DNA from 2 places in the Klebsiella sp. B345 genome. Region 2 is predicted to be linked to the other one. Evidence: predicted binding sites of a transcription regulator. Region 2 holds the regulator's gene; the other holds the start of a gene.
What was found. Region 2 encodes PhoB, which activates phosphate uptake and scavenging genes when phosphate is short. Its sites were predicted from a motif close to CTGTCATAAAACTGNCNNAT; they were not measured.
Positions count from the first base shown of each region.

Region 1 (7,353 bases), 480 kb from region 2:
GAATTGGCCTGGGGTTAAGTATTGTGGCACGCATCGTCCAGCTACATGATGCCCAGTTCTTTTTACATAACCGCCAGCCGGGCCCTGGCGTACGAGGCTGGATTCTGTTTCCAGAAGTCTCACGTCAGAAGGTCAAAACCCACTGATGGAAAAAGGCGACCACCACGATAAACGCACAGGTGACGGCCAGGTATTCACGGAAGTTTGATTTTTGCATGACACTATCCTCAACAGTATGAGGATAGTGTCGCCTGGCAAGATTAAGCTGACATTAAGCCAGCCAGTAAATGCAGCACGAAAGGTAAAAAATCAACGCGCCGTCACACTGTGCTGCCGGTCCAGCGCGATGATTTCCGCAATCCAGGTTACGAAGCGGCAATAAACAGCTCGCGCAGCTGATGCAGCTGGTCACGAATCTGCGCCGCCTCTTCGAACTCGAGGTTCTGCGCGTGCTGCATCATCAACCCTTCCAGTTCGTGAATTTTCTGCTGCAGCGCTTTCGGCGTCAGCACCACTTCCGGGGTATCTGCCTCGACCGGCGAACGTGATTTGCCGCGCCCTTTGGCTTTGGTCTTAGCGATGTTGCTGCCCAGCGCCAGAATATCGACCACTTTTTTATTCAGCCCCTGCGGGGTAATACCGTGCTCTTCGTTATAGCGCTGCTGTTTCTCACGACGACGCTCCGTCTCGCTGATGGCTTTCGCCATTGAAGCGGTGATCTTGTCGCCATACAGAATCGCTTTACCGTTGATATTACGCGCCGCACGGCCAATGGTCTGAATCAACGAGCGTTCGGAACGCAGGAAACCTTCTTTGTCGGCATCGAGGATCGCCACCAGTGAGACTTCCGGCATATCCAGCCCTTCACGCAGCAGGTTGATCCCCACCAGCACGTCAAACTCGCCCAGCCGCAGGTCGCGGATGATTTCCATGCGCTCAACGGTGTCGATATCAGAGTGGAGGTAGCGCACGCGCTCGCCGTGCTCTTCGAGATACTCCGTCAGGTCTTCCGCCATGCGTTTGGTCAGGGTGGTCACCAGTACGCGTTCGTTGATGACCACGCGGGTGCGAATTTCTGACAGCAGGTCATCAACCTGGGTAGCCACCGGACGCACTTCGATAATGGGATCCAACAACCCGGTCGGACGGACCACCTGATCGACCACCTCATCGCCAGATTTTTCCAGCTCATACGGCCCCGGCGTTGCCGACACGTAGATAGTCTGCGGCGCCAGCGCCTCAAACTCTTCAAATTTCATCGGACGGTTATCCAGCGCGGAAGGCAGTCGGAAGCCGTACTCCACGAGGGTCTCTTTACGCGCCCGGTCCCCACGATACATGCCGCCGATTTGCGGGATGGTGACGTGGGATTCATCGATAACCAGCAAACCATCTGCCGGCAGATAATCGAACAGCGTCGGCGGTGGCTCGCCCGGACCACGCCCGGAGAGATAGCGCGAGTAGTTTTCGATGCCGGAGCAGTACCCCAGCTCGTTCATCATCTCGAGGTCAAACTGCGTGCGCTGCGACAGCCGCTGCTCTTCAAGCAGCTTATTGTTGTCCAGCAGCACTTTGCGCCTTTCCGCCAGCTCCACTTTGATCTCTTCCATCGCCTGCACAATACGCTCACGCGGTGTGACGTAGTGCGTTTTCGGGTAGATGGTAAAGCGCGGGATGGTGGATTCAACCTGGCCGGTGAGCGGGTCAAACAGCGACAGTCGTTCGACCTCTTCATCAAACAGTTCGATCCGCAACGCAACGTCGTCTGATTCCGCCGGGAAGACGTCAATTACTTCGCCGCGCACGCGGAAGGTACCGCGCTGGAAGGCCTGATCGTTGCGGGTATACTGCAGCTCCGCCAGCCGGCGCAAAATCGCGCGCTGGTCGATAAGCATCCCGGTAGTCAGGTGCAGCATCATCTTCAGGTAGAGGTCCGGATCGCCCAGGCCGTAGATGGCCGACACCGATGCCACCACCACCACATCGCGCCGCTCAAGCAGCGCCTTGGTCGCCGAGAGGCGCATCTGCTCGATATGTTCGTTCACCGACGCGTCTTTCTCAATGAAGGTGTCAGAGCTCGGCACATAGGCTTCAGGCTGATAATAATCGTAGTAGGAGACGAAATACTCCACCGCGTTGTCCGGGAAGAACTCTTTCATTTCACCGTAGAGCTGTGCCGCCAGCGTTTTGTTCGGCGCCAGCACCATTGTCGGACGCTGGAGATCGGCAATAACGTTAGCGATGGTGAAGGTCTTACCCGACCCGGTCACCCCCAGCAGGGTTTGATGCGCCAGGCCATCTTCCAGCCCTTCTTCCAGACGCCGAATGGCTTCCGGCTGGTCACCAGAGGGACGGAATGGGGAATGCAGCGTGAACGTTTTACTCATATCTCTGACCCTGAAGAAGGATGGTACGCCTGGTGGTATGCGGCAGGTGTTTAATTCTACCCTTCACGCCAGCTTTTGCCAACAAATAATACTGTACATAAAACCAGTGTCGCATTATTGTTTATACTTATCGTGGCGGGAAGATGACTCATTTTGGGGTGAAAGCTGACCATCTTGCAGAATAATCCGCCAGACAGTAGGGTTATCCCCAGAAAAATTTATCATTTAACATTTGTCAAGCAAGGTAATGAATCTTTTATGGCAGCAGGTGACACTTTCCTTACAGCCATTGCTTTTATTCAACTATTTGATATTTAATGATATTAAACAAAAGATGGGTTTCGCGCCAATTCAGCCGCAGGCCGCGTAATCTCTAGCTTACCGCAAGTTCTCTAACTCTAATACACAAGGTTATCCACAGGAATAGTGGATAAGTGTCTGCAGCCCAAGACCACTGCCACCCCGCCGAAATCGACCGGCCGTCAAAAACCAGCGCCTAAAAAAAATTATCGAATTATTTTTGATATTTATCAGCTAAAGACGCCTGCCTTTTTGTTGCTTTCTGCACCATTTTTCATGCGCTTTAGCACCGGGAAAGTGCAACCGTCTCGTTGACCCAGCGCCGTCATGGCCTGTGATACCTGTTCTGACAGAAAAAACCGGAACATCTTTTTCCTGGCAAGAGATTTGCAGAATCTTCATGTCGCTCACTATCCCCGAAAAGGAGAAAACGTCTATGTTGAGTCTACGCGCAGTCAATCAGTACTACGGAAGCCAGCACACACTATGGAATGTCGACCTTGAACTACGGTCCGGCGAGTGCACCTGTGTGATGGGACTTCAGGGAATGGGGAAAACCACGCTCATTAACTGTATCACCGGCCATCTCCCGGTCGCCAGCGGCAGCATGACCTGGCAAGAGATCGGTTCGCCGCCCTGCGATATCACGCCGCTCTCCGCGCAATCCCGGGCGATTATTGGCATCGGCTATGTGCCGCAGGACAAGCGGATTTTTTCACAGCTCAGCGTGGAAGATAATCTGCATATTGCGCTGGCTGCCGGCGGCAACCCCGGGGCGGTGGTGAAAGGTGAGATTTACGATTTATTCCCGGATTTGTACGGTCAGCGCCAGCATAAAGGCGCGATGCTGACCGAGGATGACCAGTACCAGTTGGCGCTGGCCAGAGCGCTGATTGTCCAGCCGCGACTGCTGATTCTCGATGAGCCGTCACGTGGCAGCGGCCATCACTTCATGCATAAACTGGGGGATTTGCTGGTGCGTCTGAACCGCGATATCGGCTTAACGGTGCTGCTCGCTGAACAGCACCTGCCGTTTATTCGTCGGGTGGCGGATCGTTTTTGTCTGCTACACCGTGGGCGTAACGTGGCGCAGGGCAGCGTTATTCAGCTGGATGAACCGCTGCTGGCGCAATGGATGACGCCTGATCCAGCACGTTAAGGTCAATATACTGTCCGAGGTCGTCGCGCTGCGCGGCGTCCGAAAGCCACGGAATCTCCCCCAAAAACGGCGTCGGCAGCAGGCGTTTCAGGGTCGCCAGATACTCGGTATGGCGCCTGCCCGGCGGCTGAATATCGTTGGCGATCCAGCCGACTAACGGCAGCCCCGCCTGGCGTACCGCCTGAGCGGTGAGCAGCGCATGGTTGATGCACCCCAGTTTGATGCCCACCACCAGAATAACCGGCAGGTGCTCATCGCGCACCCAGTCGGCAAAGGTCAGCGTAGGAGATAGCGGCGTGAACCAGCCGCCAGCACCTTCCACCAAGACCCACTCGGCAAGATTTTCCAGCTCGCGCAGACCGGCAGACAGCGCCCCGGCCGTAATCGGCCTCCCCTCGTCGGCGCTCACGATATGCGGTGACGTCGGTTCCTCGAAGGTCAGCGGGTTCACCTGGGCGTAGCTCAGCGCCACGGCGCTGTTGCGCTGCAACGCCAAAGCATCGTCATTGCGCAGCCCCTGCGCCGTCAGCTCGCTTCCGGACGCTACCGGCTTATAGCCCGCGCTTTTCAGCCCCGACAGCTTCGCCGCCTGCAATAACGCGCAGCTGGAGATGGTTTTCCCGACTTCAGTGTCGGTTCCGGTGACAAAAAAACGTTTAGTCACGTTCGATGACTCCTGTAAAAAGATGGTACGTCAGCGGGCACTGGCCCTGCTGTTGTGGCCATGCCAGCTGCAGTTGATGTAATTTTCCCCGGCTCAGCGGTGCGGTATGGCGCCCTTGATGCAGATGCGTGGCGCCGATCCCTTTCAACGAGCGCATCGCGCTCAGGGCATCGGCAAACGGCAGGCTGATCTCATGGACCTGCCCGACGGCCCGCCGCCCACCCAGTGCCTCGCGCACCGCCTGCTCGCTGAGAAAGCGATTGGCATGTGGGTGGTTATCGATGGCGCGCCAGGCCTGATTCAGCTCCGGCAAGGAGCCGGACAGCAACGTGGTAAATGCCACCTTGCCGCCGGGACGCACCACCCGGCACAGCTCGTCAATAGCGCCAACAAGGCTGTCGCACCACTGCACCGCCAGGTTGCTCCACGCCAGATCGACGCAGGCATCAGGCAGCGGCAGCGACTCGATATCGCCCTCCACGTAATGGTCGGCGCACTGGTCATGCCGCGCCTGGGCCAGCATTTCAGCCGAAAGATCCAGTGCGGTGACCTCGCTTCCCGCCTCGCGCCAGTAGCGGCTCATGCTGCCAGGACCGCAGCCGGCATCCAGCACCGCAGTAAAGACCCGACCATTGAGCTGGTTCAGCAGGCGCGCGGCGCTGATGCGCTGGAGCGCGTCGTGTTGCGAATAATGGCTGGCCGCCCGGCCAAAGGCTGCGGCAACCGCGTGTTTATTGACCCTCGCCATGCAGCACCTCCAGCAGTCGGCTGATATCAGTGTCGTCGTGCGCGGCGGTCAGCGTCAGGCGCAGGCGCGCGCTTCCCGCCGGTACCGTCGGCGGACGAATGGCCGTTGCCCAGCAGCCCTGTTCACGCAGACGCGCCGCCAACCGTAAGGCCCGGCCGTTGTCACCGACAATCAGCGGTTGAATCGCGCTGCGTGATGCGCTCAGCATCCCTGGGAATGTGGCCATGCCGTCGCGGAACTGCGCCACATGACGAGCCAGTTTTTCCCGCCGCTGCTGACCATCATCGCTGCGGATCACCGCCAGCGCGGCGCTCAGCGCCACTGCCTGAGCCGGCGGCATCGCGGTGCTGTAAATCAGGTGACGGGCAAACTGCAGCAGATAGTCTGCCAGCGCGTCGTCACACAACACCGCCGCGCCGCTGACGCCAAAAGCTTTACCGAAGGTCACCACCAGCAGCTCAGGGCGGACGTTCTGCACATGGCAACTGCCGCGCCCCTCCTCGCCCACCACGCCAATCCCGTGGGCATCATCCACCAGCAGCCAACCGTCCGCGGCCCGGGTAGCCTGAGCAATGGCGGCGAGCGGAGCGCTGTCGCCATCCATGCTGAATACCCCTTCCGTCACCACCAGCTGTTGTCCCGCCAGTGGCTTGTTCAGTAATTCGCTCAGTTGCTGCACGTCGTTGTGCGCAAAACGCCTGAGCGCTGCCGGACTCAGGCTGGCGGCTTCCAGCAGAGAAGCATGGCTCAGCCGGTCCGCCACCGTGCGGTCGTCCTTGCCGAGCAGCGCGGCAATCAGCGCCTGATTGGCGGCAAATCCGGAGATAAACAGCAGCGCGCGCGGATAGCCCAGCCACTCCGCCAGCGACGCTTCCAGCTGGCGATGCGCCTCGCTGTAGCCGCTGACATGGCCGGAGCCGCCGCTGCCAACACCGTAGCGCATCGCCCCTTGCTGCCAGGCGGCGATAATTTCCGGGTGTTGACTCAGCCCGAGATAATCATTGCTGGAGAAATTGAGCCAACGCTGGCCGTCGCGGGTAAGCCAGCGTCCGGCTCCCTGCTCCACCGGCTGACGGCGGCGAAAGGCATCGGCCTCCCGTCGTTCGCTCAGCGCCTGGTCAATACGTTGCTGCCAGCTCATAGCGCCGCCGCGTTGTAATATTCCTCAGTGTCCGGAGTACGTAATACCTGCTCGAGGCGCTGCTGCTGTTCGTTATCGCCTTCCAGAACCGCCGTCTGTTGCGGATTAAGTCCGAGCTTGCGGAACAGCTGCAGGTCTTTGTCCTCTTCCGGGTTTGGTGTGGTCAGCAGTTTGCAACCGTAGAAAATCGAGTTGGCGCCAGCCATAAAGCACATCGCCTGGGTCTGCTCGCTCATCTGCTCACGTCCAGCGGACAGTCGCACATAGGAGGATGGCATCATGATGCGCGCCACCGCGATGGTGCGAATAAAATCAAAGGCATCGACGTCGTCGTTATCGGCCAGCGGTGTCCCCTTAACCTTGACCAACATGTTGATAGGGACGCTCTCCGGCGGCGTTGGCAGGTTGGCCAGTTGCAACAGCAGCCCGGCGCGGTCTTTCTCCGTTTCGCCGAGGCCGACGATCCCGCCTGAACAGACCTTAATCCCGGCATCGCGCACTTTGTCGAGGGTATCCAGACGCTCCTGGTAGGTACGGGTGGTGATGATGTTGCCGTAGAATTCCGGCGAGGTATCCAGGTTGTGGTTGTAGTAGTCCAGACCGGCTCCCGCCAGACGCTGTGCCTGGTCATCGGTCAGGGTGCCGAGGGTCATACAGGACTCCAGCCCCATCGCCTTGACTCCTTTGACCATCTGCTCGAGATACGGCATATCGCGCTCGTGCGGGTTTTTCCACGCGGCCCCCATGCAAAAACGGGTTGAGCCGGCGTTTTTCGCCTGACGCGCTGATTCCAGCACCTGCTCCACTTCCATCAGGCGCTCAGATTCCAGCCCGGTTTTGTAGCGTGCGCTCTGCGGACAGTATTTGCAGTCTTCCGGGCAGGCGCCGGTTTTAATCGACAGCAGCGTACTGACCTGGACCTGGCGCGGGTCAAAGTGCTGGCGATGGATCTGC
Region 1 covers NZ_CP180443.1:4,573,220-4,580,572, reverse strand. The annotation lists gene pmrB (two-component system sensor histidine kinase PmrB) at 1-146, shown strand, start outside; gene uvrB (excinuclease ABC subunit UvrB) at 366-2,387, opposite strand; gene ACMYSO_RS21515 (ABC transporter ATP-binding protein) at 3,124-3,846, shown strand; gene bioD (dethiobiotin synthase) at 3,788-4,510, opposite strand; gene bioC (malonyl-ACP O-methyltransferase BioC) at 4,503-5,258, opposite strand; gene bioF (8-amino-7-oxononanoate synthase) at 5,242-6,399, opposite strand; gene bioB (biotin synthase BioB) at 6,396-7,353, opposite strand, start outside.
Region 1: a site for PhoB is predicted at 2,654-2,673, ahead of uvrB (excinuclease ABC subunit UvrB). Genes of this name have one in related genera too.

Region 2 (7,353 bases):
TGAGCGGCCAGGGGCTTCCTGGCAGTGCGATTATGCAGCGGGTGGGCGAGCAGGATCCGCTGGCGGAGCTGGCGCTCACGCGCTATGAGGCGCGGCTGGCGAAGTCGCTGGCCCATATCGTCAATATTCTTGACCCGGATGTGATCGTAGTGGGCGGCGGAATGAGCAACGTCGAGCGTCTCTATCAGACGGTGCCTGAGTTAGTGAAACCGTGGGTGTTCGGCGGCGAATGCGAAACGCCAATCCGTAAAGCGCTGCATGGGGATTCCAGCGGTGTGCGCGGCGCGGCGTGGCTGTGGCCGCTGTAGCTTGCGAGTAGCTGGCGTCTTCCCCGGCCGGTAACAAGGCAGGGGAAGACGCCAGACCGTTACTCTACGGCAAAGGCCTTTTCCAACCGGCTGTAGCCCAGTCCATTGATTTTCTTCACCTTGATCTGCACCGGGATCCGCTCTTTCATGGCTTCAACGTGGCTTATCACACCAATGATTTTTCCGCTGGCGTTGAGGGCATCCAGCGCATCCAGCGCGGTATCGAGGGTTTCGCTGTCGAGGGTGCCGAAGCCTTCATCGAGGAACAGCGAATCAATCCGCGTTTTGTGGCTGACGAGGTCGGAGAGCGCCAGCGCCAGCGCGAGGCTGACCAGGAAGCTTTCACCGCCGGACAGGGTGCGGGTGTCGCGAACGGCATCCGCCTGCCAGGTATCCACAACCTCCAGCTCCAGCGCTTCGCTGGCTTTACGCTGCAGCTGATAGCGGCCGTGCAGACGATTAAGCTGGTGATTCGCCAGCCACACCAGGTTATCCAGCGTTAAGCCCTGGGCGAATTTACGGAATTTATCCCCCTCTTTTGAACCGATCAGCGCATTCAGCCATCCCCAGTCTTCCAACTGCTGGGTAGCGAGCGCGATCTCCTCATGCAGTGCCTGCTGGCGCTGTTGATTCTCGCTGTTCTGCTTCAGCTGCTGGCGAATTTCCCCCTGACGCGCGCTATTCTCCCGCAGCAGCGGCGCCAGCTGCTGCAGGCGAGTCTGTACCGGTTCCAGCGGCTGGGTGGTGTCGACCTCTACCGGCGGCTGCTGTTGATGCTGGTTCAGCGCGTCGCGGGCGCGTAGGGAAAGTGCGCTGGCCTGCTGTAAGGCGCTTTCCAGCGCCTGCTTACGCAGCTCCAGATGCTGGCGGGTGTCGGCATCGAGCAGGGCGTCAAGGAACGCCTGACGATCGGCAAATGGGCTGCTGGCTAATGCGGCAGCGAGTTGGTTCTGCGTCTCCAGCAGCGCCTGCTGCTGCTGGCTCTCCTGTTGGCACAGGGTTTGCCACTGGCTTTGCAGAGCCAGGCAATCATCATGGACCTGGCGCCAGCCCGTGAGCGGCGCAGGTTCGGCGGCCTCGCTGGACTCCGGCAGGGTTTCCAACAGTGGGGTCAGTTGCTGAAGCTGCTCCTGAAGGGCGACGGATTGGTTCTGTTTTTCCTGCCAGTCACGGGTCTCTTGTTCTCGCTGCGCCAGCCAGCCCGTCGCTTGATCGGCCTGTGGAAGAGTGAGTGCGAAAGGAGCCAGTTCCGCAGTCAGCTGCGCCCGGCGCTGTTCCTGACTCTGTTGGCTCTGCTGCAACTGCTGCTGGAACGCCTGTTGTTGTGCCTGGCAGCCCAGCCGCTGCTGGTGCTGATAGAGTTGCTGTTCACGTTCTTCCTGCGCCGCCAGCCAGCCGGGAATATCGTCCTGCGGCTGCAGTTCACAGTGCAATGCGCTGACGGTGCTCTGCCATTGCGATGTAAGTGCTTGCTCCTGCTGGAGAAGGGATTCCAGCTCCTCTTTCTCGTTAAGCTGTTGTTTTAGCAACGCCTCCAGCTGACCACGCAACTGGGCGCCTTCTTCAGCCAGCTGTTTTACCTCGCGCTCGAGGCTATCCCGGCGAGCCTGGTTAACCCCAGGCTCCAGCGCCCGATATTCCGCGACGGCAGGATGCTCGCTGGATCCGCAAAGCGGGCACGGTGCGCCGGGCTGCAGGCGCGCGCGTTCTTCTTCCAGACCGGCAATACGGGCTTCCAGTTCGCAAATGGCTTTCACATCGCTGAACTGCTGGTTTTTCTCTTTATAAGCCAGACGGCGTTGGGCCAGCGTCGTTTCGAGCTTCTCCTGCTCCTGCTGGCGAGCCTGGCCGGCGGTTTGCAACTGCTGCTGGCGCTGGCGCAGCGGCAACAGGCGGCTATGCAGCATAGAGAGCTGCTGGCGTAGCGGGCGGGCGGCGGCGTGCTGTGCCAGGCTGGCGCTGACCTCGCCGGCATCCAGCGTCAGGGTTGTCGGGGGCAGCCCGGCCAGGGTGCGTTCGGTGTCGACCAGCCGTTGCTGCAGTTGCGCGTGCTGCTGTTCATCGCGGGCCTGCTGTGCGAACGCTTCCCGCCAGCCTGCCAGGGCGTTTCCCCACTGGCGGTAACGGTCGTGCTCCTGCAGCCACGCCGTGAGGGTGTGCTGGGCGGCCTGCAACTGGGTCAACTGCTGACTCGCGGCAAGGCGAATCCCCGCCCGTAGCCGCAGTTGGCCATGTAAGCGAGTGTTTACTTCTTCCACCTGACGGCGGGTGTGCGCCAGCGCGTTGGTCTGGTCTTGCTCGCGGTTCCACAGCGGGCGCAGCTGCTCTGCCGGCTGGGCTTTGAGTAAGGTAGAAAGCTGCGGCTGGGCCTGCTCCAGCGCCTGCTGCGCTTCCTGTAGCTGACGCTGGGCCTGGGTAGCTTCCGCACTCAGCTCCTGTTGGCGCAGCAGCCACTGCAGGGTGGTTTGCAGGCGAGTTTGTTCACTCACGAGTTGATGTTCATCATCAGTAAGTGCTTGCAAACTTTGTTGCAGCGCCTGCTGTTGCTCGGCGCTCAGAAGCAGCACGCCGGAGGCCTGCGCCTGCAGTTTATCCAGCTCGCTGCGGGCAAGCTTATGTTTTTCAAATACCTGGGCTGAAATCTGCCCGTATATTTCGGTTCCGGTCAGCTCCTCCAGCAGCTCCGCGCGCTCTTTGGGTTTGGCGTTAAGGAAGGCGGCAAACTGGCCCTGTGAAAGCAGCATTGAACGGGTAAAACGGCCATAATCCAGCCCGGTAAGTGAGGAGGTGAGCTCCAGCTTATCTTTGACTTTGTCGGCGAGGATCTGGCCATCGTCGCAGCGGGCCAGCTCGACGCGCGGGGCCTGCAGGTTGCCTTCCGGCTGGTTACGGGCGCGGTTCTGGCTCCAGAAAGCGCGATAGGCCGTCCCTTTGACCTCGAATTCCACCTCCGCCAGGCACTCGGCGGTGTCTCGGGTCATCAGATCGTTTTGCGATTGCGAGACGCTGCTCAGCCGCGGGGTTTCGTGATACAGCGCGAGGCAGATGGCGTCCAGTAGCGTGGTTTTCCCCGCACCGGTTGGCCCGGTGATGGCGAATAGCCCGTTGCTGGAGAACGGTTCAGCGGTGAAGTCGATTTTCCATTCGCCTTTTAGCGAGTTGATATTCTTCAGGCGCAAGCTCAGAATTTTCACAGGTGCTCCTCACCGTGCAGGCTATGCAACGTTTCGTTAAACAGCTGCTTCAGGCGCTGCTGCTGCGTCTCTTCCAGCGTTTCCTGTGCCAGGCGGCGTTCAAACACGTCTTCCACGCGTAATTCACTGAGCGTTTCGCGGCGTTCCCCGGCGAGGATCCGTTCGCGCTGGGCGCGGCTGCGGCGGACCAGCAGTACTTCCACCGGCAGGTCATCGGCCAGGGCCTGAATTTTACGTTGGATATCATGCAGGTATTCGTCGCTGGTGATTTCAATATCCAGCCATGTGACGGGGTTCGCTGGGGCGTCCCGCCACTGGGTGAGCTGTTCGCTGATGCTGGCGAAATCGCCTTTCAGGACCGCCAGCGGCTGGGTAACCGGCACCGTCAGCGGGCTAACGTCTGTCAGATAGCCGTCAGTAAACGTTACCAGATTGACGCTTTTACTTTTCCCGGTCTCGTCAAAGCTGAGGGAAATCGGTGAGCCGCTGTAGCGAATATGTTCGTTGCCGCCAACCAACTGCGCCCGGTGAATATGGCCGAGTGCAATATAGTCAACCGGCGGGAAATGGCTGGCGGGGAACGCTTCCAGGGTACCGATATAGATATCGCGTACGGCATCACTTTTACTGGCGCCGACGGTGGTCAGGTGACCGCTGGCAATAATCGGCAGCGGCCGATCGCCGCGCAGGGCGCAGGCCTGCTGATACTGCTGTTGATAATAGTCGCTGATAGCGCTTAACAGCTGCTGTTGCTTCTCGCCGCTTGAATGGCCGGCCTGGCTGGTGACCAGCTCGCGTGGGCGCAGGAAAGGCACCGGGCAAAAAACAGCGCCGGGGGTGCCGTCACGCAGGGGCAGGATAAAGGGGGCATGGCCCGCGTTGGCCACCACCGTGGTTTTCAAAAAGGCCAGGATATCGCGGGATTCATTCAGGGTCGCGACCGAATCATGATTGCCGGCCAGCACCACCAACTGGCAGCCGGTCTGCTGAAGCTGCACCACAAAGTGGTTATACAGTTCGCGGGCGTAGCTGGGAGGCGATCCGGTATCAAAAATATCGCCGGCGACAATAATGGCATCGACCTCGTGCTGCTGAGCAATGGACAGCAGCCAGTCGAGAAAGGCCGAATGTTCGGCGGCACGGCTTTTACTGTAAAAATTCTGACCCAGGTGCCAGTCAGAGGTATGAATGATGCGCATAATGATTTCCTGACGAAAAAGCATGAGCGCATTATACCCTTCATCCTTCAAGTTGCTTGGGTGTTAGCTGCACCCGTTCACCCCAGTCACTTACCCGAGTAAGCTCCTGGGGATTATGAGCCTCATTGATGATGAGGCTCACCCTTCGGGCCAGCGCAAGCGCTGTTCAAATCGGTTAATACCGATTTGTCACGGCCTTGCTGCCTACAAGCAACTCGAATAATTTTGGGTATATATTCTTCATCCTTCAGGTTGCCTCCCCGAGCCGCGATCGGATTGTCGGTTACTCCTTGTCATCATTCGAAATCTACGATCATCAGACGGTCATTTTTTTCATAAATCTGTCACAAAACTGACGCATAATGACGCCGCACTCTATACTGATGGCTAAAAAACACAGGGTAAATAATGGCGAGAAGAATTCTGGTCGTTGAAGATGAAGCTCCGATCCGCGAAATGGTCTGCTTTGTTCTGGAGCAAAACGGCTTTCAGCCCGTCGAGGCGGAAGATTATGACAGTGCGGTGAATCAACTCAATGAACCCTGGCCTGATTTGATTCTCCTTGACTGGATGTTGCCGGGCGGGTCGGGTCTGCAGTTTATTAAACAGCTGAAGCGCGAAGCGATGACCCGGGATATTCCGGTGGTGATGCTGACCGCACGCGGCGAAGAAGAAGACCGCGTTCGTGGCCTGGAAACCGGGGCCGACGATTACATCACCAAGCCTTTCTCACCGAAAGAGCTGGTGGCGCGTATCAAAGCGGTGATGCGTCGAATTTCGCCGATGGCGGTAGAAGAAGTGATTGAAATGCAAGGCCTTAGCCTGGATCCTTCCTCGCATCGCGTGATGACCGGTGAAAGTCCGCTGGACATGGGGCCAACGGAATTTAAATTATTACATTTCTTTATGACCCACCCGGAACGCGTGTACAGCCGCGAACAGCTGCTGAATCACGTCTGGGGTACGAACGTGTATGTAGAAGACCGAACGGTGGATGTGCACATTCGTCGTCTACGTAAAGCGCTGGAACTTAGCGGCCATGACCGGATGGTACAAACGGTTCGCGGCACAGGGTATCGTTTCTCCGCTCGTTTCTGAATGTCGACAGGAGTGTGAACCGTGCTGGAACGGCTGTCATGGAAAAGGCTGGCGCTTGAGCTTTTCTTATGTTGTATACCGGCCCTGATCCTTGGGGCGATTTTTGGTCACCTGCCGTGGTTTTTGTTAGCGGCGGTGACCGGCCTGCTGATATGGCATTTCTGGAACCTGATGCGCCTGTCGTGGTGGCTGTGGGTTGACCGCAGCATGACGCCGCCGCCGGGAAGCGGCAGCTGGGAACCGTTGCTGTATGGCCTCCACCAGATGCAAATGCGTAATAAAAAGCGCCGACGCGAGCTGGGCAGTCTGATCAAACGCTTTCGTAGCGGGGCCGAGTCGTTGCCCGATGCGGTGGTGCTGACGACGGAGGAGGGGGCCATCTTCTGGTGTAATGGCCTGGCGCAGCAGATCCTGAATCTGCGCTGGCCGGACGACAGCGGACAAAACATTCTCAACCTTCTGCGTTACCCTGAATTTGCCAACTACCTCAAAAACAGAGACTTCTCCAAACCTCTCAATCTGGTGCTGAATACGGCTCGCCATCTGGAGATCCGCGTGATGCCCTACAGCGACAAACAGTGGCTGATGGTGGCACGCGACGTCACGCAGATGCACCAGCTTGAAGGGGCGCGACGCAACTTTTTTGCCAACGTTAGCCACGAGCTGCGCACGCCGTTGACGGTGCTGCAGGGCTATCTGGAGATGATGCAGGAACAGGTGCTGGAAGGGATGACGCGCGAGAAAGCCCTGCATACCATGCGCGAGCAAACTCAGCGCATGGAAGGGCTGGTCAAACAGCTGCTAACCCTGTCGCGTATTGAAGCCGCACCGTCGCTGGCGATGAATGACAAAATTGACGTGCCGATGATGCTGCGGGTGGTGGAGCGCGAAGCGCAGACCCTTAGCCAGCAGAAGCACAGCCTGCATTTCGCGGTGGATGACGGCCTGCAGGTGCTCGGCAATGAAGAGCAGCTGCGTAGCGCGATATCCAACCTGGTGTATAACGCCATTAACCATACGCCCGCCGGAACGGAGATTACCGTTAGCTGGCAGCGGGCGCCCCATGGCGCGCTGTTTAGCGTCGAGGATAACGGCCCCGGTATTGCGCCGGAGCATATTCCGCGCCTGACCGAGCGGTTTTATCGCGTCGATAAAGCCCGTTCGCGGCAGACCGGCGGCAGCGGCCTGGGGCTGGCTATCGTCAAACATGCGGTCAATCATCACGACAGTCGACTGGAAATTGAGAGTACCCTGGGCAAGGGGACGCGGTTTAGCTTCTTGCTCCCGGAACGTTTAATTGCCAAAAAAAGCGCCTGATCGCCTGCCTGTCAGCATTACTTGCCAATGACCAGCTTCGGCTGGTCGTTTTCGTTTGCAGTCACTTTTTCCCCGCGTAATTAATGAACGTCTGCTGCTTTTTTGTTCGCATGATTAGCCATGGGTTTTCTATCAATATGGTGAATAGTTTTGGATAAAAATAGAGAGTTAGCATAATCATCTGCTTTCACGATCCCGCCTTGCATTAAAACGTTATAAGCGTTTAAATTGCCCCCC
Region 2 covers NZ_CP180443.1:4,094,571-4,101,923, forward strand. The annotation lists gene mak (fructokinase) at 1-308, shown strand, start outside; gene sbcC (exonuclease subunit SbcC) at 368-3,502, opposite strand; gene sbcD (exonuclease subunit SbcD) at 3,499-4,701, opposite strand; gene phoB (phosphate response regulator transcription factor PhoB) at 5,110-5,799, shown strand; gene phoR (phosphate regulon sensor histidine kinase PhoR) at 5,821-7,116, shown strand.